4 regions of the Azospirillum sp. A1-3 genome follow, and region 4 is predicted to be linked to each of the others. Evidence: riboswitches for the same ligand, from Rfam matches in the RefSeq annotation. Region 4 holds a riboswitch; each other region holds the start of a gene.
The links. Region 4 has a riboswitch for thiamine pyrophosphate ahead of M5E06_RS05545 (ABC transporter ATP-binding protein). Riboswitches for the same ligand answer to the same signal wherever they lie in the genome.
Positions count from the first base shown of each region.

Region 1: another riboswitch for thiamine pyrophosphate. It lies ahead of thiC (phosphomethylpyrimidine synthase ThiC); the one in region 4 lies ahead of M5E06_RS05545 (ABC transporter ATP-binding protein).
Region 2: another riboswitch for thiamine pyrophosphate. It lies ahead of M5E06_RS20225 (ABC transporter substrate-binding protein); the one in region 4 lies ahead of M5E06_RS05545 (ABC transporter ATP-binding protein).
Region 3: another riboswitch for thiamine pyrophosphate. It lies ahead of M5E06_RS15895 (LuxE/PaaK family acyltransferase); the one in region 4 lies ahead of M5E06_RS05545 (ABC transporter ATP-binding protein).

Region 1 covers NZ_JAMSLU010000001.1:321,939-329,237, reverse strand. The annotation lists gene greB (transcription elongation factor GreB) at 1-217, shown strand, start outside; gene thiC (phosphomethylpyrimidine synthase ThiC) at 376-2,103, opposite strand; TPP riboswitch at 2,223-2,356, opposite strand; gene M5E06_RS01525 (CorA family divalent cation transporter) at 2,433-3,419, opposite strand; gene M5E06_RS01520 (hypothetical protein) at 3,458-3,745, opposite strand; gene argB (acetylglutamate kinase) at 3,766-4,665, opposite strand; gene M5E06_RS01510 (cation:proton antiporter domain-containing protein) at 4,748-6,034, opposite strand; gene yihA (ribosome biogenesis GTP-binding protein YihA/YsxC) at 6,047-6,730, opposite strand; gene yidC (membrane protein insertase YidC) at 6,844-7,299, opposite strand, start outside.
Region 2 covers NZ_JAMSLU010000003.1:537,257-544,555, reverse strand. The annotation lists gene deoC (deoxyribose-phosphate aldolase) at 1-136, opposite strand, end outside; gene M5E06_RS20250 (purine-nucleoside phosphorylase) at 133-966, opposite strand; gene cdd (cytidine deaminase) at 982-1,401, opposite strand; gene M5E06_RS20240 (ABC transporter permease) at 1,406-2,380, opposite strand; gene M5E06_RS20235 (ABC transporter permease) at 2,384-3,544, opposite strand; gene M5E06_RS20230 (DMT family transporter) at 3,797-4,711, shown strand; TPP riboswitch at 4,745-4,860, shown strand; gene M5E06_RS20225 (ABC transporter substrate-binding protein) at 4,932-6,068, shown strand; gene M5E06_RS20220 (branched-chain amino acid ABC transporter permease) at 6,073-6,945, shown strand; gene M5E06_RS20215 (branched-chain amino acid ABC transporter ATP-binding protein/permease) at 7,013-7,299, shown strand, end outside.
Region 3 covers NZ_JAMSLU010000002.1:536,771-544,069, forward strand. The annotation lists gene M5E06_RS15880 (amidase) at 1-1,271, shown strand, start outside; gene M5E06_RS15885 (ABC transporter ATP-binding protein) at 1,289-2,392, shown strand; TPP riboswitch at 3,004-3,136, shown strand; gene M5E06_RS15895 (LuxE/PaaK family acyltransferase) at 3,241-4,338, shown strand; gene M5E06_RS15900 (acyl-CoA reductase) at 4,353-5,828, shown strand; gene M5E06_RS15905 (ABC transporter ATP-binding protein) at 5,818-6,600, shown strand; gene M5E06_RS15910 (ABC transporter permease) at 6,597-7,299, shown strand, end outside.
Region 4 covers NZ_JAMSLU010000001.1:1,167,027-1,174,325, reverse strand. The annotation lists gene M5E06_RS05560 (universal stress protein) at 140-967, opposite strand; gene M5E06_RS05555 (ABC transporter substrate-binding protein) at 1,090-2,031, opposite strand; gene M5E06_RS05550 (ABC transporter permease) at 2,079-2,846, opposite strand; gene M5E06_RS05545 (ABC transporter ATP-binding protein) at 2,843-3,574, opposite strand; TPP riboswitch at 3,610-3,716, opposite strand; gene M5E06_RS05540 (acetoin utilization protein AcuC) at 3,850-4,977, shown strand; gene M5E06_RS05535 (hypothetical protein) at 5,141-5,743, shown strand; gene M5E06_RS05530 (hypothetical protein) at 5,740-6,294, shown strand; gene M5E06_RS05525 (hypothetical protein) at 6,370-7,299, opposite strand, start outside.

The sequences.
Region 1 (7,299 bases), 850 kb from region 4:
CTTCGGCGCCACCGTCACCTATGCCCGCGAGGATGGGTCGGAGAACACCATCACCATCGTCGGCGCCGACGAAGTCGACCCCGACCGCGGCCATGTCAGCTGGATCTCCCCCATCGCCCGCGCCCTGCTGAAAGCGCGGGTGGGTGATCTGGTCGACGTCCGTACGCCAGCGGGGATGGAACAGGTGGAGGTGTTGGGGATCAAGTACGCGGGGTGAGGAGTAGCTATGACGGATGCCCCCTCCCCATCCCTCCCCCGCTATCGCAGGAGAGGGGGTAGGACGCTTGCCAGTGTTGCCGATCCGCCGAAGCGGCGGAGTTCCCTCTCCCGCCAAAGGCGGGGGAGGGTTAGGGAGGGGGCATCAACGCCGAACCCTCACTCCGCCGCCGGCTGGTAGATTTCCCCGCCCGACTCGCGGAACTTCTGCGACATCTCGGCCATGCCGGACTCCGCGGCGTCGCGGATTTCCTGCGTGATCTTCATCGAACAGAATTTCGGCCCGCACATCGAACAGAAATGCGCGGTCTTGGCCCCCTCCGCCGGCAGGGTCTCGTCGTGGTAGGCCATCGCCGTGTCGGGGTCGAGCGACAGGGCGAACTGGTCGCGCCAGCGGAAGGAGAAGCGGGCGCGCGACATGGCGTCGTCGCGCAGCCGCGCCGCCGGGTGGCCCTTGGCGAGGTCGGCGGCATGGGCGGCGATTTTGTAGGCGATGACGCCGGCCTTCACGTCGTCGCGGTCCGGCAGGCCCAGATGCTCCTTCGGCGTGACGTAGCAGAGCATCGCCGTGCCGAACCAGCCGATCATCGCCGCACCGATGGCGCTGGTGATGTGGTCATAGCCCGGCGCGATGTCGGTCACCAACGGCCCGAGCGTGTAGAAGGGGGCCTCGCCGCACAGCGCCAACTGCTTCTCGACATTGTGCTTGATCTTGTGCATCGGCACATGGCCCGGCCCCTCGATCATCACCTGCACGTCGCGCGCCCAGGCGATCTTGGTCAGCTCGCCCAGCGTCTCCAGTTCGGCGAACTGCGCGGCGTCGTTGGCGTCGGCCTGGCTGCCCGGCCGCAGACCGTCGCCCATCGACAGCGCCACGTCATAGGCGCGGCAGATTTCGACAATGTCGGCGAAATGGTCGTAGAGGAAATTCTCGCGGTGATGCGCCAGACACCATTTGGCAATGATTGAGCCGCCGCGCGAGACGATGCCGGTCACCCGCTTGGCGGTCAGCGGGATATGGGCCAGCCGCAGTCCGGCGTGGATGGTGAAGTAATCGACGCCCTGCTCCGCCTGTTCGATCAGCGTGTCGCGGAACAGCTCCCAGGTCAGATCCTCGGCCTTGCCATTCACCTTCTCCAGCGCCTGATAGATCGGCACGGTGCCGATGGGAACCGGGGAGTTGCGCAGGATCCACTCGCGGGTCTGGTGGATGTCGGCACCGGTGGACAGGTCCATCACGGTGTCGGCGCCCCAGCGGATCGACCAGACCATCTTCTCAACCTCCTCCTCGATCGAGGAGGTCACGGCGGAATTGCCGATGTTGGCGTTGATCTTGGTCAGGAAATTGCGGCCGATGATCATCGGTTCCGACTCGGGGTGGTTGACGTTGGACGGGATGATCGCCCGCCCACGCGCCACCTCGTCACGCACGAATTCCGGGGTGATGAAGTCGGGGATCTCGGCACCGAAATCCTCGCCGTCGCGCGCGGCCTCCAGCGCGGCGGCGCGGCCGAGGTTCTCGCGGACGGCGATGTATTCCATCTCCGCAGTGACGATGCCGGCGCGGGCGTAGGCCATCTGGGTCACGGCCCCGCCGCCCTTGGCCCGCAGCACGCCGCTGTCGGTGGTCTCGACATCGCCACGCGCCAGGATCCAGTCGCGGCGGTGCTTGGCCAGCCCGGCCCGCACGTCGATGGCGACCGACTCGTCGGTGTAGGGGCCGGAAGCGTCATAGACGGTCAGCGGCGGCTCGCCGCCCGACAGCGCGATCTCGCGCAGGGCGACGCGCAGGTCGGGAAAGCGCGTGCCGGGCACATGGATTTTCCGCGACGACGGCAGCGGGCCGGTCGAGATGCGGATGGCGTTCTCGTTGAAGTCCTTGGGCATTGGGTTTCTCCGTCGGAGTTGGGCGGACAAACCCGGGACTGCGGACGGAGGTGCGGTATCTTCGTGCAGGCCGTTCCCCGGCATAGCGGAGCCGATACGGCCGGACGGGGGCGTGGTCGGCCCGTCACGAGGTCCCTCCCTTCGCCGGTATGACCCGGATCAGGTTCGAAGGGTCACCACGCTGCCGGCGACGCTTGGCGCCGTCTGGCCGTTGGTATCTCAGCCCCCTGTCGGGACCCCCCTGGAATGCGCCCATCCTGCCGACGACGGACGCGCCTGTCAAAAGGAAAGCGCTGCGGACGATCCGCCTGCCATATTGTGGAAACGCGCTACATCCAGCGTTTCGACCGCACATAGACCATCGGCAGCAACGCCGACAACAGCATCAGCCCCAGGGCGCTGGCATAGCCGAAGGGCGAGCCGCTGCCGGGCATGTCGGTGAAGTTCATGCCGCCGATGCTGGCGACCAGGGTCGGCGGATAAAGCAGAACGGTCAGCACCGACACGATCTTGACGATCTCGTTCTGCTCGACATTGATCTGTCCCAACGCCGTATCCAGCGCCAGCGCGACCTTGCCGGCCAGGAAACGGGCATACTGGTCGAGCCCGCGCAGGTCCTGCAGCGCGGTCTTGGCCCAGCGCCGCGTCGCCTTGCCGGAATTCCAGCCGTCGCCGCGCGCCAGGAAGTCGGTCATACGGGTAAGGCTGGCCAGACTGACCCGCGCCTTGCCGATCAGATGGCCGGCATGGCCGATGCGCTTCAGCGTCTGGGCATCATCGAGCGTCTCGCCACGGGACCGCAGCTTGCGCCCACGGAAATAGCGGCGGTTCAGCGCATCCAACTCCACCCCGGTCCGTCGCAACACGACGGAGGTGCGGTCGATCATCCCATCCACCAACGCCGCCAGCACCAATTCGCCACGGGCGGCCGAGATCTCGCCATGGGTGGCGCGGCGGCGGAAGGCAAGCAGCGCCTGCGGATCGATGTCGTGGATGGTCACCAGCCGCCGCCCGGCCAACACAAAGCTGACGGTGGCGATGCGCGGCTCGTCGGTATCGGCCCAGACCAGCGCGGTGACGGTCATGGTCAAGGCGCCGCCGGTCAAGCGCAGACGGCTCGACTCCTCGATCTCCGCCATCTGCTCGCGGGTGGGCAGGCCCGTTCCGATCAGCGCCTCCGCCCGTGCCAACTCTTCGGACGTCGGATTGATGAGGTCGAGCCACACGGCGGAATCGGGCAACGGCGCCGCCTCTTCCGCGGCAGCCTCCCTGACCCAGCGCAGCAGACCGCCGTCATTGACGAAGACATGCAGCAAGGCTGTGCTCCTTGCATGGTGCGCGCCGGCACGCGGCGTTACGTCAGCCGACCACCGCGTCGCGGCTTAACGGGTGGCGGCGCCCTCTCCCCGTCATCAAGGTCCAGTGCCGCGCCCTCGGCCTTCAGCGCCTGTTCCAGCTTGCGCCGGAAGGCGCCGCCATCCCGCTTGGCGTCGAGGAAATGGCCGACCGCCTCCTTCGCCGCGTCGCTGTCGTAGGGAACCTTGCCCAACGCCGCCAGCTTGGCGCGCTCCACCAGCTTCGGGTCCATCTTCTCGCGGATGGCCTTCATCTGGCGGAGCAAATCCTTGCGCAGGTCGGACATCAGTCCCCCATATTCCGGCGTCAGGCCTTGCCGATCAGGGTGCCGGCGCCGCCTTCGGTGAAGATCTCGAGCAGCAGCGCATGCGGCACGCGGCCATCCAGGATAACAGCGGCATCGACGCCCTGCTCCACCGCGCCGATGCAGGTCTCGATCTTCGGGATCATGCCGCCCGAGGCGGTACCGTCGGCGATGGCCTTGTGGGCATCCGCCAGCGACATCTTCTCGATCAGCTTCTTTTCCTTGTCGAGCACACCGGCGACGTCGGTCAGCAGGAAGAAGCGCGCCGCCTTCACCGCCGCCGCGACCGCACCGGCCGCCGTGTCGGCGTTGATGTTGTAGGTGTCGCCGTTCACGTCGAAGCCGACCGGCGCGATCACCGGGATGATGTCCGACTTGGCGAGAGCCTGCAGAATCTCCGGATTCACCTTGTAGGGCTCTCCGACGAAGCCCAGGTCCAGCACCCGCTCGATGTTGCTGTCGGGGTCGCGCTGCACGCGCTCCAGCCGGCGGGCGGTGATCAGGTTGCTGTCCTTGCCCGACAGGCCGACAGCGCGGCCGCCGGCGCTGTTGATGGCGGCGACGATCTGCTTGTTGATGGAGCCGGCCAGCACCATCTCGACCACCTCGACCGTCTCCTTGTCGGTGACGCGCAGGCCGTCGATGAAGCTGGACTTGATCTTCAGGCGCTCCAGCATCTGGCCGATCTGCGGCCCACCGCCGTGGACGACCACCGGGTTGATGCCGACCTGCTTCAGCAGCACGATATCGCGCGCGAACAGCTCCGCCAGACCGGCGTCGCCCATGGCGTGGCCGCCGTACTTGATGACGAAGGTGCTCCCGGCATAACGGCGCATGTAAGGCAGCGCTTCGGACAGGGTACGGGCCTTGGCGAGCCACTCGTCACGGGTGGGAGTCTGCACGGGAGGATGCCCTTTGTCGGGATGGAGTGTCGGGTCTCTTTAACGGAAAGGCCGGCCGGTTGCCTAGGGGGCAATTTAACGGTCACATACCCCCACGCCTGCCTCCCGCGGTCGCCGCCGCCGTACCGCCGGCCGGACGCCACAATCCGGCCAGCCGCGTCATCGGCTGCGTCAGCGCGGTGACCGCCACCGCCATCAGCACCATCGCCGAGAAACAGGGACCGGACAGCACGCCGGCTTCCAGCAGAACGGTCAGCACGATCACCTCCATCAGCCCCTTGCACGGCATCAGCGTGCCGAGCCTGAGCGCGTCCGGCCAGGACTCGCCGGTCCAGCGCGCGGGCAGAGTTGTGCCGGCCATCTTGCCGGCGAACGTGGCAAAGCTGGCGAGCGCGAACACCGTCCATTGCGCCGGGTCGTCCAGCGTCAAATTCACCTTCAGCCCGGTCAGCGTGAAGAAGAAGGGCAGCAGGATCAGCGTGGCGAAATGCTCCAGCCGGTCGAGGATGGCGGCGGCGTAGCGGCGCGGCATGGCGCTGCCTGCGATGAAGGCGCCCAGGATGTAATGCAGTCCGATCAATTCGGTCATCGCAGCCGAGGCCAGCAGCGCCACACAGGTCACCACCACCGCGGTGTCGCCCATCCGCCCATCCGGCGCCACCCGCTCCAGCAGTCGGTCCAGCAGCGGGCGCACGACCAGAACCGTCGCCCCGACATAGGCGAAGCCGAGCAGCCCGACTTTCGCGACAGCCCAAGGATCGCCGCCATCGGCCGTGGACCATGCCAGAACCGCGGTGATCAGCAGCCAAAGCAGCGCGTCATTCACCGCGGCATAGCCCAGCGCCAGACGCCCGACCCGGTCGCCGAGCAAATCCATCTCGCGCAGGATGGCGCCCAGTACCGGCAGGGCGGTGACGCCGACGCAGATGCCGAAGCCGGCGGCGAACAGGCCGGGGGTCGCATGCGGTCCGGTCATGCCGGGAAAGGCGCCGGCCAGCCACCAGCCCAAGGCGCCACCCAACAGGGTCGGCACCAGCATGCTGGACAGCGCCACGGTGGCGAAGGCCCCTCCCCGCCCGCGGAACTCGGCGGGATCGAGATGCAGGCCGGTGAGGAAGGCAAAGAAAACGACGGCCATCAGGGCCAGACCGGACAGCGGCGCCAGTGCCGTCGGCGCGAACAGAACGCCCCACAAATCCGGCACCAGCCGGCCGAGCAACGACGGCCCCAGCGCCACCCCGAACAGGATCTGGATGACCACCATCGGGGCGATGTGGCGCCCGCCGCCGAGCCGCCACAACAGAAACGGCCCGGCGATCAGCAGCAGGGCCTGCATCAGGAACAGCAGCGCGGGGGAAATGCCACCCACCGCCGCCGGCCCTTATTCGGCGGCCAGAGCGAGCGCTGCCAGGCTGGCGCGCAGCTCGGCGATGCCGGTGCCCTTCTCCGAACTGGTGACATGGATGTCGGGGAAGGCTGCCGGGTGCTTCTTCAGCCCCGCCTGGGTGTCGCGGCGGATCCTGTCCAGATCCGCGGCCTTCACCTTGTCCGCCTTGGTCAGCACGACGACGTAGGGCACCGCCGTGCGGTCCAGCATCTCCATGATCTCATGATCGTTGGGCTTCAGCCCATGACGCGAATCGATCAGCACCAGCGCCCGGCGCAAGGTGACGCGGCCACGCAGGAACCGGCGGACCATGTCGTTCCACGCCTCCACCTTCTCCTTCGATTCCTTGGCATAGCCGTAGCCGGGCATGTCCACCAGCTTCAGCCGGTCGCCGAGGTTGAAGAAGTTGAGCTGCTGCGTGCGGCCCGGCGTGTTGGAGGTGCGGGCCAGCGTCTTGCGCCCGGTCAGCGCGTTGACGAGGCTCGACTTGCCGACATTTGACCGTCCGGCGAAGGCGACCTCCGGCAGGTCGGCCTCCGGCAGCTGATTCAGCGCGTTGGCGCCCCAGACGAAGTCGCACTCCTTGGCGAACAGCAGCCGCCCGGCCTCCAGCGCGGCCTCGTCGAAGCCGGAAACGATGCTGGGGGTGTCGGGGGTCGGCGTGTCGGGGGTAGTCATGGCAAGCGCTCTCATTTTGATCGGCTAAAAACATACCGCCGGCAGAGGCCCGTCAAGGGTCTTTGCCGGCGGTACGTCTCAGACATTAGGCAGAGGGATCAATGCCTGACGGATCAGGCCTTCACGCCCATGCGCTTCATGATGGTCCACTGCTGCAGGACCGACAGCGTGTTGTTCCAGGCCCAGTAGATCACCAGACCGGCCGGGAAGCCGGCGAGCATGAAGGTGAAGACGATGGGCAGGAACTGGAACACCTTCTGCTGGACCGGGTCCGGCGGCGCCGGATTCATCTTCTGCTGGAACCACATGGTCACGCCCATGATCAGCGGCCACAGGCCGAGATGCAGCATGGTCGGCGGGCTCCACGGGATCAGGCCGAACAGCGTGAACAGGTTCGTCGGATCGGGCGAGGACAGGTCGTGGATCCAGCCGAAGAACGGCGCATGCCGCATTTCGATGGTCACGAACAGCACCTTGTAGAGCGAGAAGAACACCGGGATCTGGATCAGGATCGGCAGGCAGCCGGACACCGGGGAGACCTTCTCGCGCTTGTACAGCGCCATCAGCTC
Region 2 (7,299 bases), on a different contig from region 4:
GCACCACCCGGTCGCTGTCGTCGCCGTTCAGGCTGGTGAGGTCGAGCATGCCCACGGCACGGCGCGCCAGATCGGCGTCGGACGGGGCGTTGGCGCTGGCGTCGAGCGCGCTTTGCAGGTCGGCAGACAGTTTCATGACCGGGACCCGTCCTTCTCATGCAGGCGTTCGAGAAAACCGACCAACAGGCGCTCCAGGTCGGCGGCTGCCGCCGACGCGGCGGTCAGGGTCTGGTGGTGGTCGACCGGCCCGTCGCCGAGCCCGACTCCCAGGTTGGTGACGACGGCGCAGCCGACGACCCGCAGGCCGCAATGGCGGGCGATGATGCATTCCGGAACGGTGGACATGCCGACCGCGTCGGCACCGAGCAGCTTCATCATCCGCACCTCGGCCGGCGTCTCGAAGGACGGGCCGGGATAGGCGGCATAGATGCCCTCCGCCAGATTGATGGACAGGCCGGCGGCGACGTCCTTCAAGAGGCTGCGCAGAGCCGGATCCCAGGCGTCGGTCATGCTGGGGAAGCGCTCGCCGAAGGCCTCGTCGTTCGGGCCGGTCAGGGGGTTGGAACCCAGCAGGTTCAGATGGTCGCTGATCACCATCAGCCGGCCCGGCCCCACCTCCAGCCGGAGCGAGCCGACGGCGGCGGTCAGCACCAGCGTGTCGCAGCCGGCCAGCTTCAGCGCCCGCACGGCGGTTTTCAGCGCATCGAAGCCGTTGCCTTCATAGGCATGGACGCGGCCCTGCATGCAGGCGACCTCGACCCCGCCGAGCTGCCCAACGACCAGCCGCCCGGCATGGCCGGACACGCTGGGGACCGGGAAGCCGGCGATCTCGCCGTAGGGGATGACGACCGCGTCAGCGATGCGGTCGGCGATGCCGCCCAGGCCGGAACCCAGCACGATGCCGACCCGCGGCCGGTGGCCGGAGGCACGGTGAAGGATGTCCGCGGCGGCGCGGGCTGCCGTCATGTCGGGAAACTCCGCTCAGAAGGCTAAATTGGTGGGGCCAAACGATTCGGGCAACAGGATCTCCAGCGAAAAGGTCCGCCGCAGACCGGCTGGGTCGCAGATGTGGATCGGGGTTTCGGGCGTGGCGAATTCGCGGATGCGCTGGCGGCAACCGCCGCAGGGTGTGCAGATTTCCTCCGCCCCCGCCTCGCCGCCCATGACGACGATGGCGCGGATGCGGCGGTCACCAGCAGTGACCATGGCGCCGATGGCGCTCGATTCGGCGCACTGGCCCTGCGGGTAGGCGGCATTCTCCACATTGCAGCCGGCGAAGATGCGCCCCGATTCGCCGAGGATCGCCGCACCCACCTTGAATTTGGAATAGGGGGCGTGGGCGTTCTCGCGCGCGGCACGGGCGGCTTCGATCAGTTGGGACAGCTCTGCCGAGTCGGTCATGGCGTCAGCGCTCCTTGACATAGGGGATGCCGCTCGCCTTCGGGGCGACGGCCTTGCCGACGAAGCCGGCCAGCAGCAGGACGGTCAGCACATAGGGCAGCATCTGGATGAACTGCACCGGGATCACGCCGATGCCCGGCAGTTCGACCCCCTGCAGGCGCACCTGCACCGCGTCGGTGAAGGCGAACAGCAGGCAGGCGAACAGGGTCGGCCCCGGCCGCCACTTGCCGAAGATCAGCGCCGCCAGCGCCAGATAGCCCTTGCCGGCGGTCATGTCGCGGACGAAGCCGGCGCCGTGGCCGGTGGAGAGATAGGAGCCGGCCATCCCCGTCAGCGCGCCGGTCACCAGCAGCGCCTGATAGCGCAGCTTCGTCACCGACAAGCCGGCGGTGTCGACCGCCGCCGGATTCTCGCCCACCGCCCGCAGCCGCAGACCGAAGCGCGAGCGGTAGAGCACCCATTGGGTGGCGATCACCACGACCAGCGTCACCCAGATCAGCACGTTGTTGCCGTTCAGCAATTCGCGGTAGACCAGCCCCAGAACCGGCACGCCGGCCAGCCCGTCGACCCCCGGCAACTCCACCGCGGGAATGCGCGCCTGATTGGGCAGAAGCGGGGTCTGGCCGCCCTGCTGGAACCAGGCGTAGGCCAGCGTCGGCGCCAGCCCGGCGACCAGGATGTTGATCGCCATGCCCGACACCACCTGATTGCCGTTGTGAGTGATGCAGGCGAAGCCATGGACCAGCGCCAGCGCCACCCCGGCGGCGATGCCGGCCAGCAGCCCCAGCCAGGGGTTCAGCGTCGTCGACGCGACGGCGGCGGAGAAGAAGGCGCCGGCCAGCATCTTGCCTTCCAGCCCGATGTCGACCACGCCCGACCGCTCGCAATACATGCCGGCGAAGGCGGCCAGCACCAGCGGCGTCGCCACCCGGATGGTGGCGCTCAGCAGCTGCAGCGCCAGAAGAAGCGCGTCCTCCATCGCTCAGCCCCTTCCCCCAGTGGCGATATCTGCGGCGGCGGCGGCGGTGGTGGTGCTGCGGCGGCGGAACAGCGCCTCCACCTGTGGCTTGAACAGGTTCTCCATCGCGCCGGCGAACAGGATGACCAAACCCTGGATGACCATCACCAACTCGCGGTTGATCGTGGGATAGTCGAAGGACAGCTGGCCGCCGCCCTGCGCCAGAACCCCGAACAGCAATGCCGCCAGAATGATCCCGACCGGGTGGTTGCGCCCCATCAGCGCCACGGCGATGCCGACGAAGCCGACGCCGCCGGTGAAGTTCAGGATCACCCGGTGCTGTACGCCCAGGATCTCGTTGACCCCGACGAAGCCGGCCAGCGCACCGGAGATCAGCATGGCGATGATGATGTTCCGCGACGGCGAGATGCCGGCATAGACCGCCGCCCGCTCGTTCCGGCCCACCGTGCGCAGCTCGTAGCCCCAGCGGGTGCGGCGCAGGAAGATGTGGAACAGCAGGCAGCAGGCCAGCGCCCACAGGAAGGACAGGTTCAGCGGCGAGGCCGGGATGGTGAGGCCGAACCAGCCCAGCGCGCGGTCCATCGACGGCAGCCAGACACCGGGATCGAACTCGCGGGTTTCCGGTGACTGGCTGCCGGGGCGGATCAGCACGTCCACCAGCAGCCAGGTCATGATCGACGCGGCGATGAAGTTGAACATGATCGTCGTGATGACGATGTGGCTGCCGCGTTTGGCCTGCAGCCAGGCCGGGATGAAGGCCCAGGCGGCGCCGAACAGGGCCGAGGCCAGCACCGCCAGCAGGGCCACCACCGGCCAGGGCCAGCCGGTCAGCGCCAGCGCCACCAGCCCGGCGCCGAGGCCGCCGAGATAGGCCTGCCCCTCGCCGCCGATGTTGAACAGCCCGCAATGGAAGGCGATGGCGACCGCCAGCCCGGTGAAGATGTAGTCGGTGGTGTAATAAAGGGTGTAGCCGATGGCCTCCGGGTAGCCCAGAGCCTCCGACAGCAGCAGCGACAGCACGTAGACCGGATTCTCGCCGATCACCAGGATCACCAGCCCCGACAGCACGAAGGCCGCGACGAGGTTGAGAACCGGCAGCAGCGCATACCCGACCCAGCCCGGCACTGCGCCCGGCTGGCCTTTCCCCGATCCGCTCAGCAGCACCGGCGTCTCCTGGATTGCCCCTTGCCGCGGATTCTTAACCGCCAATGCTCTGCCGACCAAGCATTTCATCGCGCCGGAATCGCTGTAGGTGCCGTGGGTTAGAAGGATTACAAAAAAACTTGGCAGTGCCCCGTCCTCAGCCGACGCTTAACCAAATCCACGCCTATCAGACCTGCGGTTGCGGCATTGGGACGCAGAAGCGTTTGCCCATAATGTGGGCAACCTCCGCCATTGCCGTTCCGAACCAATCCGATGACCGACGCCGAGACCGCCGACCTGCTGCCAGTCGAGGCCGATTCGGTTCCCTATGCCGTCGGCTGCTTCCTGGGTGCGATCCTGCTGTTCGCGGCGATGGACACGCTCATCAAGTTCCTGACCGCCGATTACCCGGTGCCGCAGCTGATGTTCGTGCGGTCGCTGGTCGCCTTCCTGCTGGTGGGCGGTTACACGCTGTGGCGCGGCGGCGGAATCGCGGCGATGCGGACGCGGCGGCCCTGGGGGCATGTCTGGCGGGCCTTCGCCGGGCTGATCTCGATGGGATGCTTCTTCTATGCGTTCCGCGAACTGCCGCTGGCCGACGTCTATGTGCTGAGCTTCGCCGGGCCGCTGTTCATCACCGCGCTGTCCGCGCCGCTGTTGGGGGAACCCGTGGGCTGGCGGCGCTGGGCGGCGGTGGTGGTCGGATTCGGCGGCGTGGTGGTGATGGCGCAGCCCTCGGCCGGGGCGCCGCTGGTGCCGGTGCTGGTCGGGCTTTGCGCCGCGCTGTTCTATGCATTGGCGGCGGTGGCCGTACGCGGCCTGTCGCGGACGGAGACCAGCGCGTCCATCGTGCTCTATCTGCTGCTGACGACGACGGTGGTCAGCGGCGCGCTGACGGTGCCGGTGTGGACGGCGCCGACCGCCTTCGCACTGGGGCTGATGGCGCTGGTCGGCGCGATCGGCGCCGGCGCGCAGGTGCTGCTGACCCAGGCCTTCCGCCGCGCGCCGCCGGCGGTGGTGGCGCCCTTCGAATATACCGGCATGGTCTGGGCCAGCCTGTTCGGCTGGCTGGTGTTCGGCGACCTGCCGACCGTGCCGGTGATCGCCGGCGCCATGGTCATCATCGGCAGCGGGCTCTACATCCTGCATCGTGAAACCCTGGTGGCGCGTCGCCGGCTGGGTTCTTGACAGGACGGGGCCGGCGGCGACACTCTCGCCGCCTGTTCACGGCTGGGGTGCCTCTGCCTTTCGCCGGATCGGCGGATGCGGGGGCTGAGACAACACCCATCGAACCTGATCCGGGTCATGCCGGCGAAGGGAGCCGACCGGAACCCGACGGATCAGCCGCAAACGCCCCGTCCCCTCCGCGTCGCTCCGGTTGCCGGCGCGAGTTGAGGAGTTTTCGGTCATGCGGCGCGCGCTTCCCCTTCTGATCGGCCTGCTGGCGGCCACGTCCTGCCTGTCTCCGGCGGCGCGGGCCGACGATACGCTGTCCTTTCCGGTGCTGGTTCCGCTGACCGGCTTCCTGTCGCTGGAGGGCACCAGCCAGCGCAACGGTGCCGTCCTGGCGCTGAAGCAGACGCCGGCCGGCGTCGCCATCGCGTCGGAGGTCGTCGACACCGGCACCTCGCCCGAGGCGGCGGTGACGGCGCTGGAGCGGGCGGCCGGCAGCGGAACCGTCGGAGCGGTCGCCGCCAGCATGCTCGGCACCCAGATGCTGGCGATGCTGCCGCTGGCGCAGGAGCTGAAACTGCCGCTGGTCACCGTGTCGGGCACCGCCTCGATCACCGAGCAGGGCAACCCCTGGGTCTTCCGCTTCTTCCCCGGCGACGCCGTGACCAAGTCCGCCCACGCCCGCTATGTGGTGGAGGAATTGGGCAAGCGGCAGCCGGCGATCATCTATCAGACCACCGCCTATGGGCAGAGCGGCAAGACCCATCTCGACGCCGCCTTCAAGGCGCTGGGCGTGACCCCGGTGTTCGAGGAAGGGGTGGACCCGGCGGCCAAGGACCTGCTGCCGGTGCTGACCAAGGCGCTGGCCGCCAAGCCGGACGTGCTGGTGCTGCACCTGCATTCCGGCCCGACCGCGCTGCTGCTGCGGCAGGCGGCGTCCAGTGGGGTGACCCTGCCGATCGTCGCCGGCTCCGCCATGCATCAGCCGAGCACCGCGGCCCTACTGGAACCGGCGGAGCTGAAGGGCGTCTGTGCCGAGACCGCGGCCTCGCCCATTTCCGGCGACACGCCGGAGGTCAAGGCCTTCACCGACGCTTACCGGACCGCTTTCGGCAAGGACCCGGACGCCTTCGCGCTCGGCCAATATGATGGGATGACGATGGTGCTGGAGGCGGTGAAGGCCGGCGCCCGCACGCCGGACGCGATCCGCAAGGCGCTGTCGGCGGAGACGTTCAAGGGTCTCGCCATGACCTACAAGTCGGATGGCAAGGGCAACATGGCCCATTCCGCCGTCATCGTCTGCTATGATGGGACCAGCCGCGTGCCGAAGCTGGTGAAGCGGTACGACGACCCGACGCTCGCGGCGAAGTGAGCGGATGGCGGCGTTTCAACTGCTGGTCAATGGGGTGGCGCTGGGGGCGGCCTATGCCCTGGTGGCGCTGGGCTTCGTGCTGGTGCTGAACGCCACCTCGGCGGTGAATTTCGCGCAGGGCGACCTCGTGATGGCCGGCGGGCTTCTGGCGGTGGCGCTGGCGCCGCTGATCCCGTTGCCGGGCATCGTCCTGCTGCCGGTGGTGCTGGTGCTGATGGCGGCGCTGGGTCTGCTGCTGGCACTGGCGGCCTATCTGCCGCTGCGGCGCCGGCCGCCGGTCTCGGTCTTCATCAGCACCATCGCGGTCGGCATCATCCTGCAGAATGGTGCCGCCATCCTCTTTGGACCGGAGCCGCGCGCCGCGCCGCCGCTGTTCGGCGACGAAACCCTGCACATCGCCGGGCTGGCGGTGCCGGAGCAGTCGCTCGCCATCGTCGCGGTGGCGGCCCTGCTGATCGGGGCGCAGCAATGGATCTTCGCGCGTACGCAACTCGGCCGCCGGCTGCGCGCGACGGCGCAGGATCCGGAGATGGCGCGCGCCTGCGGCGTGCCGGTCACCGCGATGATCCTGGTGACCTTCGCCATCGGCGCCGCCTGCGCCGGGGCGGCCGGGCTGCTGCTGGCCAACCGCTATTTCGTCACGCCGACATCGGGCGGGGACCTAATTTTGAAGGCTTACATCGCGGTGACGGTGGGCGGTTGGGGCTCCGTGCCGGGCGCGGTGGTGGGGGCTTTGCTGATCGCGCTGTTCGAGGTCGGGGTGTCGTCGGTGCTGTCCTACCCGGTGGCGCTGGGGGCCTTGTACCTGACGCTGCTGGCGATTCTGGTGCTGCGGCCACAAGGGCTGTTCGGCGAAGCGGTGAAGCGTCGTGGTTGAGCGATCCGCGCAGCGCGTCCCCCTCACCCCAACCCTCTCCCCGGGGGGGAGAGGGGGCAGGGTCGGGGTGGAGTGGGGCATTCTGGCCGCTGGCGCTCTCACCTTGTTGGTCTATGCGCTGGCCTTTGCCTCGCCCTATGGCCTGCGCGTTCTGACCGTTGCCGGGGTGTATGCGCTGGCGACCTTCGGCTTTCAGATCGTTTTCGGCCTAGGTGGTGCGCTGTCGCTGGCGCAAGGCGCCTTCTTTGGCGTCGGCGCCTATGTGACCGGCATCCTCGGCAGCCGCTACGGCCTCGGCTTCGAGGCGACCTTTCCGCTGTCGATGCTGGTTCCGCTGCTGCTGGCGCTGCCGGT
Region 3 (7,299 bases), on a different contig from region 4:
TGGCGCGTGGAGAGGCCTCGTCCGGCCCCTTCGCCGGCGTGCCCTTCCTGATCAAGGATCTCTACTGCCATGTCAGCGGCACGCCGACCACCGGCGCCTCCCGCCTTCTGGCCGGCGCCGTCGTCGATCATGACAGCGAACTGATGGCGCGCTACCGCCGGGCCGGCCTGCTGACGGTCGGCAAGACCAACCTGTGCGAGTTCGGCACGCTCGGCACGACGGAGCCGGTGCTGTTCGGCCCGACCCGCAACCCGTGGGACACCCGCCGCTCCAGCGGCGGGTCGAGCGGTGGCGCCGCGGCTGCCGTGGCTGGCGGCATGGTGCCGACGGCCCATGGCGGCGACGGCGCCGGGTCCATCCGCATTCCCGCCTCCTGCTGCGGCCTGTTCGGTCTGAAACCGACGCGGGCGCGCATCACCATGGGGCCTGATCTGGGCGACAGCCTGGGCGGCATCGTCAACGAACATGTGGTTACGATGACCGTACGCGACAGCGCGGTCCTGCTCGACGCCACCCACGGGCCGATGGCCGGCGATCCCTATACCGCCGCCCCGCCGGCCGGAAGTTTCCTGTCGCAGGTCGGCCGCGAGCCTGGACGGTTGCGCATCGCGGTCACCGACCGGTCGCTGTTGGGCACCGACGTCGACCCGGATTGCGTGGCGGCGGTGCGCGACACCGCACGCCTCTGCGCCGAGCTGGGGCATGACGTTGAAATCGCCGCCCCGGTCTTCGATGCGGAGCAGTACCAATCGGCCTATCGCCGCTTCTGGTCGATGACGGCGACGCGTAGCCTGTGGAGCATCGGCCGCGCCAACAACCGCTCCCCCGCCGCGCTGGTGGAGGAAGTCGAACCCTTCAACCGTTACCTGTTTGAGCGCGGCAGCCGCATCCTGGCGGCGGATTACGTGACGGATCTCGGCTGGTTCCACGACTTCTCGCGCATCCTCGGACGCTTCCTGGACCGCTACGATGTCTGGCTGACGCCGACGCTGGGCTCGCCGCCGCCCAAGCTCGGCCATTTCGATGCCGGGCTGTATGGCGGGGAGGCAGTGATGGACCGCTTCATGCAATTCCTGGCCTTCACCACTTTCGCCAACATGGCCGGTCTGCCGGCGATGAGCGTTCCGCTGTCCTGGAACGCCGAAGGGCTGCCGGTCGGCTCCCAGTTCACCGGCCGCGCCGGCGATGAAACGACGCTGTTCCGTCTTGCCGCCCAGTTGGAAGCCGCCCGCCCTTGGCGGGACCGCCGCCCGCCCGTCCACGCCGCCTGACCCCGGAGGGTATGATCATGGAAAATCAGGGATTTGTGGAGTTCGCCGGCGTCCAGAAAAGCTATGACGGGCGCACTCTGGTGATCGAAGGGCTGGACCTGTCGATCCCGAAGGGGGAGTTCCTGACGATGCTGGGGCCGTCCGGTTCCGGCAAGACCACCAGCCTGATGATGCTGGCGGGGTTCGAGGCGCCGTCGTGCGGCGAAATCCGTGTGGCCGGCAAGCCGATTCAGAATGTGCCGCCGCACCGCCGTAACATCGGCATGGTGTTCCAGAACTACGCGCTGTTCCCCCACATGACCATCGCCGAGAATCTGGCCTATCCGCTGAAGGTGCGGCGGATGGGGCGGGCGGAGACGGAGCGGCGGGTGGCCCGCGCGCTCGACATGGTGCAGATGGGTGCGTTGGCGCAGCGCCGCCCGTCCCAGCTTTCGGGCGGGCAGCAGCAGCGGGTGGCGCTGGCGCGGGCGCTGGTGTTCGAACCGGATCTGGTCCTGATGGACGAGCCATTGGGGGCGTTGGACAAGAACTTGCGGGAACACATGCAGTTCGAGATCAAGCATCTGCATGAACGTCTCGGCGTGACCATGGTCTATGTCACCCACGACCAGGCGGAGGCGTTGACCATGTCCGACCGCATTGCCGTCTTCAACCGCGGCCGGGTCGAACAGCTGGCGACGCCGGCGGAACTGTACGAGGAACCAGCCACCGTCTTCGTCGCCGGCTTCATCGGCGAGAACAACCGGCTGTCTGGGGTGCTGGCCGACCGGCAGGACGATCGCGGGACCATCCGTTTGGAAAGCGGTTCGGTGGTGCAGGCCCGTGTTGCCGCCGGTCTCGAGGCGGGTGCTTCGGTCACCGTGTCGCTGCGGCCCGAGCGGGTCCGGCTGGTGCCGGCAGAGGCGGCTGGTGGCGCCGGAGGAGAGCGGAGCCTGTTCGGCCATGTCTCCGACCTGATTTATCTGGGCGACCACATCCGCGTGCATCTGGCGGACGGTCCGGCCGCCGGGCTGGTCGCGAAAATTCCCAACAATGCCGATCACCAGCATGTGCGTCCGGGCGGCCGTTATCGGGTGGAATGGGGACCGGCCGACGCCATCGCACTGCCGGTGGGTCACTGATCGAAACGACATCCCGCCGGCGGGGAGGCGCTTTCGCGCCTTCCACACCGTTAGTTGGGACCGCGTGGTCGGTGAGAGCTGCGGCGACAATCCGGCCGTTTGCCACATCCATGCCGATGTATAGCTTCCGCCAGGATCGTCGCTTCCTCGTACCATGCTTTTCGAACTCCATCCGTTCTTCAATATCGAGCACGCGTCCGGTAAAGGCCAAATCCTGCCCCCGCAACCACCGACACTTGACGCCCCGGTTCGAAAGAGCCGGGGCGTTCGTGCATCTGGGTCTTGCGCATCCGAGCGGCGCCCTCGCAGACCGCCAGGACGCCCGCCAGCTCGCTGTGCAGGTCGGAATCCAGCCCCGCGCTGGCAGGGGAGTGCGTTAGCGGAGGAGCGTAAGGAGACGCACCGCCGACGGAACGGCGGCATCGCCGGTGGTGCGGAGCGGGTAGGCTATTGCTCCGCAAATATATTGAGTTTCACCTTCCCTCGCCGAGCCGGCGTTCTGTCGACGGTGTATGCACGCCAGCAGGAGGAGGGGGAAATGACAATCCTTGACGCTGAGAGGGCCGGCATCCCCGGCGTTGACAGAAGGCGCGATGGTCTTCTAGGCTCCGTTCCGTTCCCAGGGGAGCCTCGTTCAGGAGGCTGAGACACCCGCCGGCCCGGTCCTTCGCGTCCGGGCGACGCGGCAACCCTTAGAACCTGATCCGGGTCATGCCGGCGTAGGGATGCGGGACGAGAAGGCCTTTGCGGCCGACGCGCAGATCCATACCCCACAGGCTCGTTCCGGATTCGTTTGTTGCTCCATCGGTCGGTGCCGTTTGGAGATAAATGGGATGAGGAGGGTGGCCGTGAGCGCGATCTACGACAAGGTTCTGGCCTTCATGGAGGCCGACATCGGAACCGGGGCGGCGGCCGACGAGGCCTTCAACGCCCTGGCGCTGGCGGTCTTCGCCCACCAGTTCGAGCACAACCAGCCCTATCGCCGCTTCGCCATGCAGCGCGGCCGGGTGCCGCGCGGGGTAAAGAGCTGGCGCGACATCCCGGCGGTGCCGATCAACGCCTTCAAGGATCTGACGCTCAGCTGCCGCCCGGCGGAGGAATCCGCCCGTATCTTCATGACCAGCGGCACGACCAAGGGCGGCATCCGCGGCCAGATCCACCACACGACCCTGACGGTTTACGACCGTTCCACGCTGCTCAACTTCCGCCGCCGCTTCATGCCAGGGGCAGGGGCAGGGGACGAGCGGATGGCGATGGGCATCCTGTTCCCGACCGAGACGGCAATGCCGAACTCCTCGCTCGCCCATTATCTGGAGCTGGCGCGGGCGGAATGCGGCACGCCGGACAGCCTCCATTGGATCGGCGAGGCGGGCATCGACATCGCCGGGCTCTATGACCGGCTGGACGCCGCCGAGCGGTCGGGGGAGCCCTTCGCCCTGCTGGGCGCCAGCTATGGCTTCGTGCATTTGATGGACGCCATGGCGCGCGACGGCCGCCGCTTCGGCCTGCCGGAGGGAAGCCGCATCCTCGACACCGGCGGCTTCAAGGGCCAGTCGCGCGAGCTGCAACCGGACGAGTTCTACGGCCAGCTGGCCGAATTCTTCGGCGTGCCGCGTCAGCGCTGCATCAACATGTACGGAATGACGGAGCTGAGCACCCAGTTCTACGACGACGGCAATGCGGTCTGTCCGTCGCTGAAATCCGGCCCGCATTGGATCCGCAGCCGCGTCGTCGACGCATTGTCCGGCCTGGACGTGCCGCCCGGCAACATGGGCGTGCTGGTGCACCATGATCTGGCCCACATCAACTCGGTCGCCGCCATCCTGACCGAAGACGCCGGCATTCTGGAGGAGGGGGGCTTCCGCCTGCTGGGACGTGTCGCCGGCGCGCAAGCCAAGGGCTGCTCGCTGGCGGTGGAGGATTTCCTCGCCGCCGCACGCGGTTGAGCGGGAGCGCGGCCTTGGCTTTCGGCGACGATTTCTCCCGTCCGGAACCGGCCGGTCATCTGCCCGGTCTGCCGCCGGAGGCGGTGGAGCGGCGCGTGCTGACCTTCGGATCGGGCGCTGCGGCGCTGCGCGTGGCGGTGCCGGTGCTGGATGCCTGGCAGGTGGAGCGGGTCTCCGCGACGGTCCGGGCGACGGCGCGCGGCTATCTGAAGACGCTGTCGACGGCGCACATCGTAACCGTGATCGACGCGGCGATCCAACGGCTGCTCAATCGCGAGGATCCCTGGCGCCGCAGGGCGGAGCGGCTGCTGCCCATCGTCACCGGCTATGACGCTGAGATGGTGAGACTGGGGCTGACCGGCTATCTGAAGACCTTCCGCGCGCATGAGTTGCGCCGCTTCCTGACGGAGGACTTCGCGAACCCGCAGGTGTTGGACGAGTTCCAGCCGGCACCCAAGGGCGGCTTCACCCGCGCCTTCGGTCCCGATTTGCTGCTGCATGTCTGGGCGGGCAATGTGCCGGGACTGCCTTTATGGAGCCTTATCTCTGGCCTGCTGGTCAAGTCCGGGACGGTCGGCAAGCTGCCCAGCGCCGAACCGCTGTTCGCGGGCTGGTTCGCGCAATTGCTGGCGGAGATCGATCCCAGGCTGGGCGACTGCCTGGCGGTGGTGTGGTGGAAGGGCGGCGACGCGGCGGCGGAGCGGGCATGGCTGGCCCAGGCCGATACCGTGGTCGCCTATGGCGGCAATGCGGCGCTGGCGGCGATCCGCGACCGGGTGCCGGTGAGCACCCGATTCCTGCCCTATGGTCACAAGATCAGCTTCGCGCTGGTGTCGCGAGCCGCCCTCGACCCGCGGCGGGCGGGGGAGACGGCACGGTTGGCCGCCCACGACATCGCCCGCTACGATCAGCAAGGCTGCTATTCGCCGCACACGCTGTTTGTCGAACGCGGCGGCCGGCTCTCGCCGCAGGATTTCGCCGCCATGCTCGCTCATGAACTTGCGGTGCTGGCTCGCAAACAACCGCGCCGGGCCCTGTCGATGGCGGAGGCCGGCGAGGTCGCCGGCTGGCGCGACAGGCAGACGATGCGCGGCCTGGACGGGTCCGGTCATCTGCTGCTGTCGGACCCGGCGGGCGGCTGGTGCGTGTCCTGCACCGACGCGCCGGATGGGCTGGCGCCGACCGCGCTGAACCGGACGATCGCCGTGGTGGCGGTGGACGATCTGGCGGAGGTGGCGGGCCGCGTCGCCCCGCACCGCGCCATTTTGCAGACCGCCGGCATCGCGGCGGCGCCGGAGGAACTGTTCCGCCTGGCCGGACCACTGGGGGCGGCGGGGGTAACGCGGCTCTGCGCCTTAGGCAACATGACCGCGCCGGAGGCCGGCTGGCACCACGACGGCCGGTTCAACCTGCTGGATCTGGTGACGGTGACGGAGATCGAGCGGTCGGCGGAAGGGCTGGCAGAGGGGTTAGCCCGCTATGCCGATTGATCCGGCCACCTTCCTGGTTTTCGAGGGCGTGCGCTTCGATTACGGCGATGCTGCGATTGTCGATGGTGTCGACTGGACGGTTGGCCGTGGGGCGGTTCATTGCCTGCTGGGGCGCAGCGGCTGCGGCAAGACCACGTTGCTGAAGCTGGCCGCCGGACTTCTCGCCCCCGCCGCCGGACAGGTGCGGCTGGACGGGGCGCCGGTGCAGGGGCCGGGCGATGCGGTGGGCGTCGTCTTCCAGACGCCGACGCTGCTGGAATGGCTGACGGTGCTGGATAATGTGCTGCTGCCGGTGACGCTGCACCGCCGTGCCACCGCCGACGACTGCGCCCGCGCACTGGACCTGCTGGAACTGGTCGGGCTGGCGGGGCTGTCGCAGCGGGGACCGCGGGCTCTGTCGGGCGGGCAGCAGAGCCGGGTGGCGCTGGCGCGCGCGCTGATTGCCGATCCGGCGCTGCTTCTGCTCGACGAGCCCTTCGCCGCGCTTGACGCCCTCACGCGCGAGGAGTTGCAGGAGGATCTTCTGCGGCTGTGCGCGCAGCGCGGCACCACCGCGTTGTTCGTCACCCACGACATCGCCGAGGCGGTCTATCTGGGCGATCGCGTCGCGGTGATGGCGGACGGGCGGCTGCGCCACAGCGTCTCCATCGATCTGCCCCGCCCGCGCCCGCGTGACCTGCGCTACGACCCGCGCTTCAACGCGCTGTGCCGCGATCTGCGCCACGCTATGGACGGCGCGTCCGGACTCCGGCGGGCGGAGGCGGCGGAATGACGACCCGCATCGCCGCGATCCTGCTGCCGCCGCTGCTGCTGACGGGATGGGAGGGCTATTGCCGCTGGTCGGGGATCCCGGCGCTGGTGCTTCCGTCGCCCTCGGCGGTGGGGGCTGCGTTGTGGAGCGGTCTGGCGAGCGGACGGCTGCTGTCGCATCTGGCGATGACCGCCACGGAGATGGCGCTGGGGCTGGGCATCGGCTGTCTCGTCGGCTTTGTCGCCGGGGTAGCGCTGGCGGAAGTCGCGGGGCTGCGCCGCTTGCTCTACCCCTACGTCATCGCCAGCCAGGTGGTGCCGAAGCTGGCGCTGGCGCCGCTGTTCATCCTGTGGTTCGGCTTCGGCATGTCCTCCACCGTCGCGATCACGGCATTGATCTGCTTCTTCCCGCTGTTGGAGAACACGCTAACCGGGCTGGACCGCGTTGATCCCGCCAAGCGGGAACTGTTCCGCATGCTGCGGGCCGGGCGCTGGCGCACCCTGACGCGGCTCAAAATTCCCTCGGGCCTGCCGGTAATCCTGGCCGGGCTGCGGGTGGCGGTGGTGCTGGCGCTGGTCGGCGCCGTGGTGGGGGAATTCATCGGCGGGCGCCAGGGGCTGGGCGCCTCGATCATCGCCGCGCAGGGGATGATGGACACCCCGCTGATGTTCGCCCTGTTCGCGGTCATCACTGCGCTGGGCATGCTGGTGTATCAGGCCA
Region 4 (7,299 bases):
GAGAGCTTTGCGGGAGAGGGAACTCCGCCTATCCTTTGCAGAGCGTCAGGCTGACAAGCATTCAATCCCCTCTCCCTCGAAGAGGGGGAGGGATAGGGAGGGGGCATCCGCCGCACACCCCTCCCTCCCTGCAACACCCTCAATGCGTCAGCAGTGCCGGCAGGGTCAGCCCATCCAGCACTGTGCGGGTCGCGCCGCCCAGTACCAGTTCACGCAGACGGGAATGGCCATAGGCGCCCATCACCAGCAGGTCGGCACCCTGGTCGCTGCAGCAGGACAGGATCATGTCGCCGACCTCGCCGCCCGACGCTATGACCGACTGCGGGCGGGCGGCGATGCCGTGGCGGTGCAGCCAGTCAACCAGATCGGCGGCATCGTTGCTGTGCTGACCCGGCGGCTCGACCGACAGGACGGTGACGGAATCCGCCGCTTCCAGGAAAGGCATGGCGGCGCGGACGGCGCGGGCCGATTCCGGGCTGTTCTTCCAGGCGACCAGCACATGGCGGCCGATCGGGGCCGCGGCCGGCTGCTTCGGCGGCAGAACCAGCACCGGGGTGGGGGTCTCCAGCGGCAGACGGTCGGGGATATGGTGCAGCGACACCCGTTCGCCCGCCCGAACCGCGGCCGACTGCGCCACCACGACCAGATCGGCGTAGGAGGCCCGCTCCGCCAGCAGATCGACGTGATCGCCCTCTTCGATCGTCCAGTCGAAGGACAGGCCGTCGAGCGCCTGACGCACCTCCCGCTCGATGCGTTCGGCATTCTCGTGGGCGATGGCGGTGGCCTCCGCCATGAAGCCGTAGGAGGCGGCGCGGCCGGTGGCGCCGGCCGGCATCGACACCGGGGTGGCGATGTAGAGAGCCTGGATATGGGCGGAGAGGCGCTTGGCCAGGGCAGCGGCCACCGCCAGACGGCTGGCGTAGGCGTCGTCGTTGGCCATGTGCAGCAGGATGGTCTTGATCGGCATGCCCTCGCGTCTCCCAATCTTATGCTTTGGCCCGCCATCGGCTCGACAGTCGGCCGGCGGAGCGCTTTCCTTTCAGATAACGCTCCGCCGGGGCGAATGGCAATGTCTGCAAGCGGACGGTGTTACTTCACCACCACCGCATAGTGGTCGAGCGGCGCCACCGTCTTGATCAGGCCGCGCGCCTTCAGGAACTCGGCGAAGCGGGTGTAGCGTTCGGCATCCAGCGCCGCCGGGCTGTGGGAGAAGCGCGGCAGGGTGTCGGCCCAGGCGCGGCGGTTCAGTTCGTCGTTCAGCTCCGGCCGGCCCTTGACGAAGGCGGCCTGCGATTCCTCCGGATGGTTCAGAATGTAGAGCGTCGCCCGTTCCACCGCCGCCAGGAAGCGCTTGAAGCGCGGGTCGTTCGCCTTGTCCTTGCGGGCGACCAGGATCAGCTCGTCATAGGGCGGCACCCCTTCCTCCTCCGGGTAGAAGGCGCGGCCGGGATGCTTCTCGATCTCCATCTGGTTCAGCTCGAAGTTGCGGAAGGCGCCGATCACCGCATCGACCTGACCCGACAGCAGCGACGGCGAGAGCGAGAAATTGACGTTCACCAGTTCGACGTCCTTCAGGCTCAGCCCCTGCCTCTCCAGCATGGCGCCGAGCAGGGCGTCCTCGAAGCCGGCGATCGAGTAGCCGACCTTGCGGCCCTTCAGGTCCTTCAGCGACTTCACCGGCCCGTCGCGCAGCACGACGACGGAGTTCAGCGGCGTCGACACCAGCGTGCCGATGCGGACCAGCGGCAGCCCCTCGTCCACCTGCAGGATCAACTGCGGCTGGTAGGAGACGGCGATGTCGGTGCCACCGGCGGCGACCAGCTTCGGCGGATCGTTGGGGTCGGCCGGGGCGGTCAGAGTCACGTCCAGCCCGGCGTCCTTGAAGAAGCCCTTCTCCTGCGCCACCACCAGCGGAGCGTGGTCGGGGTTGACGAACCAGTCCAGCATCACGGACAGCTTGTCCTGGGCCAGGGCCGGAAGCGAGGTCATCAGGCTGGCGGCCATCAGGCCGGCGGTGAGCAAGTGCTTCATCGGGTGTCTCTCCCCCTTCGAGGGTTGGCGGCTTAAGGGTTGGCGGCTTAAGGGTTGGCGTCTTCGGCAGGTTGGGTATCGGGTTGCCAGGGTAGGGCGCGGCGGGCCAGCGCATCGACGGCGGCGTAGAGCGTCACCGCGAACAGCCCCAGCACCAGCACGGCGGCGAACAGAAGGTCGATCTGCATGCGGGCGTTGGCGTGCAGCATCAGGTAACCGAGGCCGGAGGACGACCCCACCCATTCGCCGATCACCGCGCCGATCGGCGCCACCGCGGCGGCGACACGTACGCCGGACCAGAAGGCGGGCAGGGCGGCCGGCAGGCGGATGCTCCACAGGATGGCGGCGGGGGAGGCTCCCATGGTGCGGGCAAGGTCGAGCCAGCCGGGATCGGTGCGCCGCAGCCCGTCGAACAGCGCGGTCGTCACCGGGAAATAGATGACCAGCACCGCCATGGCGATCTTGGAGGCCATGCCGTAGCCCAGCCACAGGACCAACAGCGGCGCCAGGGCGAAGACCGGGATCGCCTGACTGACCAGCAGCAGCGGCATCAGCCAGCGCCGCGCGGTGCGGAAGCGCGCCAGCAGCAACGCGCTGACCCCGCCCAGCGCCACGCCAGCCACCAGCCCGATCAGGATCTCCGACAGAGTGGTCAGGCCGTGGGTCAGCAACAGGGGCGCCTGCCGCCGCATGGCGTCGGCGACCGCCAGCGGGCTGGGCAGCAGGTAGCGCGGCAGGCCGGTGGCCCAGACCAGCGCCTGCCAGCCGGCGACCAGCACCAGCAGGGTGACCAGGGCGCGCAGCAGCGCCTTCATTCCGCCAGCCTCCGCAGCAGCTCGGCCTGATGCGCGAGCAGGCCGGGATCGTCGACACGGCGCGGCACCGCGCCGGACGGCTCCAGCGCCGGCCCCATCACGGCGGGACGGCCGGTCATCACATGCAGGCGGTCGCCGATGCGCAGCGCCTCCAGCGGGTCGTGGGTGACCATCAGGACGGTGCGGCCGGCCAATGTCTCCGCCGCTGTTTCCTGCAGCCGCAGCCGGGTGATGGCGTCGAGCGCCGAGAAGGGCTCGTCCATCAGGACCAGCGGCTTGTCCTCCATCAGCGTGCGGGCCAGCGCCACGCGCTGTCGCTGCCCGCCGGACAGGGCGGCCGGGCGGTCGCGTTCCCTCCCCGCCAGACCGACGCGGTCCAGCAATGCGCGGGCCTGCTCCACCCGCGCCGGGCTGGGCCGGCGGTGGCGCAGCCGGTCGCCGAGCAGGACATTGTCGAGGACGGTCAGCCAGGGCAGCAGAAGGTCCTGCTGCGCCATGTAGGCGATGCGGCCGGCCAGCGGTTGCCCATCGCCGGTAACGACTTGCGTCGGCGGTTCCGGCTCGGCAAGACCGGCGAGGATGCGCAGCAGGGTGGTCTTGCCGACGCCGCTCGGTCCCAGCAGGCAGGTGGTCCGGCCGGCCGGCAGCTCCAACGTCAGGTCGGAGAACAGCAGCGTGCCGCCATAGGTCAGCCGGGCGCGCGAGATCGTCACCGAAAGCGGCGTCATCGCAAGCATGTCGTTCTGGCGGAAAAGGAGTGGGTGCGGTCCCGCATCACTGATCCCTACGCCGGCATGAACCGGATCAGGTTCCAGGGGTCGTCCCGCAACAGGACCTCTCAGCCGCCCATCGGCTCCCCCCAGTGAAGGCGGCGACTATAGGCGCGGACGATCCGCGACCGCAAGCATTGCCGGATCGGACTTCCGGCCAGCGGAATCCCGACCTTGGAAGCGGGCGCTTGACCGGAACGCGGCCACGCCTAGTTTCTGGCGGGCATCATGGAGTGCCAGCCCTGACCACGCCCTTTCGCACCCCGCTGTTCATCGGCGGCGAGATCTATCGCGGCTCGACCTATGGGCCGAAACATCCGCTGGCGATTCCGCGCGTCTCGACCGCCATCGACCTCAGCCGCGCCATGGGCTGGCTGCCGGACGAGGTCTATCTCGACACCCATGTGGCGAGCGAACGGGAGCTGGCGCGCTTCCACACCGCCGATTACATCGCGGCGCTGAAACGGGCGGAGGTGGAACAGCGGGTGGATGAGGCCACCGCCGCCCGCCATAATCTTGGCAAGCTGGAGAATCCGGTCTTCGCCGAGATGTACCGGCGGCCCGCCCACAGCAGCGGATCGGCATTGCAGGCGGCCCGGATCCTGGGCGACCGGCCGGCCGGTCTGGTCTATGCCCCGGCGGCGGGGACCCACCATGCGCGCCGCGACCGGGCCAGCGGCTTCTGCTATTTCAACGCGCCGGTGCTGGGCATCCTGGAACTGCTCGACCATGGGCTGGAGCGGGTGCTCTACGTCGATCTCGACGCCCACCACGGCGACGGGGTGGAGGAGGCCTTCGCCAACGACGACCGGGTTCTGACAATCTCCATTCACGAGGACGGCCGCTGGCCCTACACCGGCAAGGCGGAGGACCGCGCCGGCGGGATGGCCCGCAACCTGCCGGTGCCGCCGGGCTTCAACGACAGCGAGATGGAACATGTGATGGAGGCGGCGGTCCTGCCGCTGACCCGCGCCTTCCGTCCGCAGGCGATGGTGATCCAGACCGGCGCCGACGCTTTGGCCGAAGACCCGCTGAGCCGTCTGGAGCTGTCCAACCGCGCGCTGTGGGATGCCGTGGCGGCCCTGCTGCCGCTGGCGCCGCGGGTGCTGGTGGTGGGTGGCGGCGGCTATAACCCCTGGTCAGTCGGGCGCTGCTGGGCCGGGATCTGGGCGGTGATGAACGGCATCGATCCGGCGATCAGGCCGACTGCGGAGGCGGAGGCGGTGTTGCGCGCCCTGACCTGGAGCCGCGCCGCGGGCCGCAATCCGCCGGAACACTGGTTCACCACGCTGGGCGACGAACGCCGGCCGGGGCCGGTGCGGGACGCGGTGAAGCGGGTGGCGGAGATGGCGCTGTCCTGAACCGTGGCAGATCGTTTCATTTGGGTCGAATTTCGAACCAAGCCGTGACGATTCGTTGACGGATCTGGATTGTTCGGTGATCCTCATTCCACTGCGCCGGTGCAGCTTCCGCTTCGGATGATGCGGCCTTGGGCCGGGCTTTGGTAGGAGAACGGGCGGGCGGATGTCGAACACGACCCTGTTCCTGATCGCCATCGTCATCATCATGCTGGCCGCCGTCCCGGTCGCCATGATGCTGAAGGATTTCCTGCCGAACATCATGGAAAAGAGCAGCGGTCTGGAGCAGATCGAGAACCGCGTCTATGTGCTGCATGCGGAATCGCAGGAGCTTCAGAACCGCGTCAACCAGCTGGTTCAGCGCCGCAATAGCCAGTCCTCCGACCGCAACCGGCTGGAAAGCGACATCCGCAAGGCGGAAAAGCAGATCCGCGAACTGGCCGAGCAGCCGCCGATGTTCGTGCACGAAGTCGGCGACCCGCAGGCCGGCCTGATGAAGTTCGTCGCCACCGTCACCCAGGAAAAGGCGTCTGCCGCCGCACGGGCCGCCGGCGAACGCGGGCCCGTGAATCCGATCTGGCGCTGTTCCAACGTGGCGGAGGTCTGGGCCTCCAGCTTCGACGAGGCGAAGCAGATGTGCGACGTCGCCTTCCCCTTCAAGCTGGGGTTCCAGAAGTCCTTCATGCGCGGCGATGCGAGGACCGGCGGCAAGGGGGGCGTGCCGGTGCCGCCCGCCACCGCTCGCGCCAAGGCCGGTGCCGCGACATGATGATCAACTTCATCATCGTCCTGGCGATCGTCGCGATCGGCGCATGGCTCGGCAATGTGCTGATGACCGTTGAACAGCGGGTATCGCAGGCGCGCCAGCGTGTGCGCGGCGTGCGCAACAGGCTGGACAAGCTGGACGCCACCATCCACCGCCTGCACCGCGAGGAGGAAAACCTCCATGCCGAGATCGAGGAGCTGACGCGGGACATCGTGGAACTGCGCAAGAAGCAGGTGGAGGTGCAGCAGCGCCTGACCGAAGCGCAGCAGAAGCGCCGCCCGCAGATCCTGGTCCTGACCGACCGGCGCAATCCCGGCGACAAGGAATGGCTGGTGACCGTGGTGAATCAGCAGATCGGCGAGATCGACGCCACCCACCCGCTGGCGGTCGAATGGGCACGCGGGCGCAATTATCTGGTGTGGGCGGAATCAGACCGCGAGGCGGCCGAACGCGCCAACCGCCGGTTCAGCGCGCGTCCCGGCTATCAAGTGCGGTCGGTGGCACCGGTCAAGGAAGACCTCTACAGCCCCAGCGCCGCCCGCAGCGCGGCGTAGAGACGGAAAAGCCCTTCTCCCTGGGTGGGAGAAGAGCTTCCGGAAACAAAAACAACCTGACCTGTCGGTCCAGCCTCAGCGCGCCTTGGCGGTGGCCGGGGTCTGGCGGAAGGCGTCGTGCAGGTAGGGCGACAGCGCCTGACGCATGTTGCGCAGCCATTCGTGGATGATGATCAGCGAGCGGGAGGCGACCGGCGGGGTCATGCCCAGCTTCACCAGATCCTCGCGGGTCATCGTCGCCACCTGATCCAGGCGGTGGCCGGTCAGGCGCGCCCAGGCCGGGGCGGTGCAGGGCTGCATGGAGATGACCTGCAGGCCTTCGCGCTCAACCATCTCGGCCTTGCGGCGGGCGTACTGGCTGTCCTCAAGCTGCGAGAAGGGGCCGGAGAAGCCGTTTTCGACGAGGACGCGCTTGGCCTTCGGGGCGATCGTCGCCACCCGTTCCAGCGTCGTCATGCCGGTGGAGAGCGAGGCGAGGTCGACGGTCACCGGAACCATGAAGGTCAGCCGTTCGCCGTCGCCGACGTAATAGTCGAAGCCCGACACCTCGGCCCAGTTGAAGAACCACTGCGAGATGTTACCGCCGAAGTCGTACAGACGGCCGCCGCGCTGCAACTCCGGACCGATCAGATCCCAGAACTCGTAGAAGCCGTCGCCCGACCCCATCATGTTCATGAAGTCCTGGGTGATGCGGCGATGTTCGACCACGTCCGGGCCGAACAGGCGGGCGAGACGCTCGTTCACCTCGTACTCGACGACCTTCAGTTGCAGGCCTTCCAGCATGGCGGTCGCCATCAGGTGATGGGACAGCAGCGTCTTGCCGACGCCGCCGCGGTCATTGAGGACGAAGATCGTGCCCAGCATGCGATCGCCTTTCCAGTATGCGTTCGTTGATTCGTCTTGGGTCGTCGTGGGAGGCACAGGCGGAGACGCCGGCGAACCGGTGTCCCGCGCAGCCGCCGCGGGGGTCTGGTTGGCGGCCGGCTGTGGTTCCGGCCTGGAGAT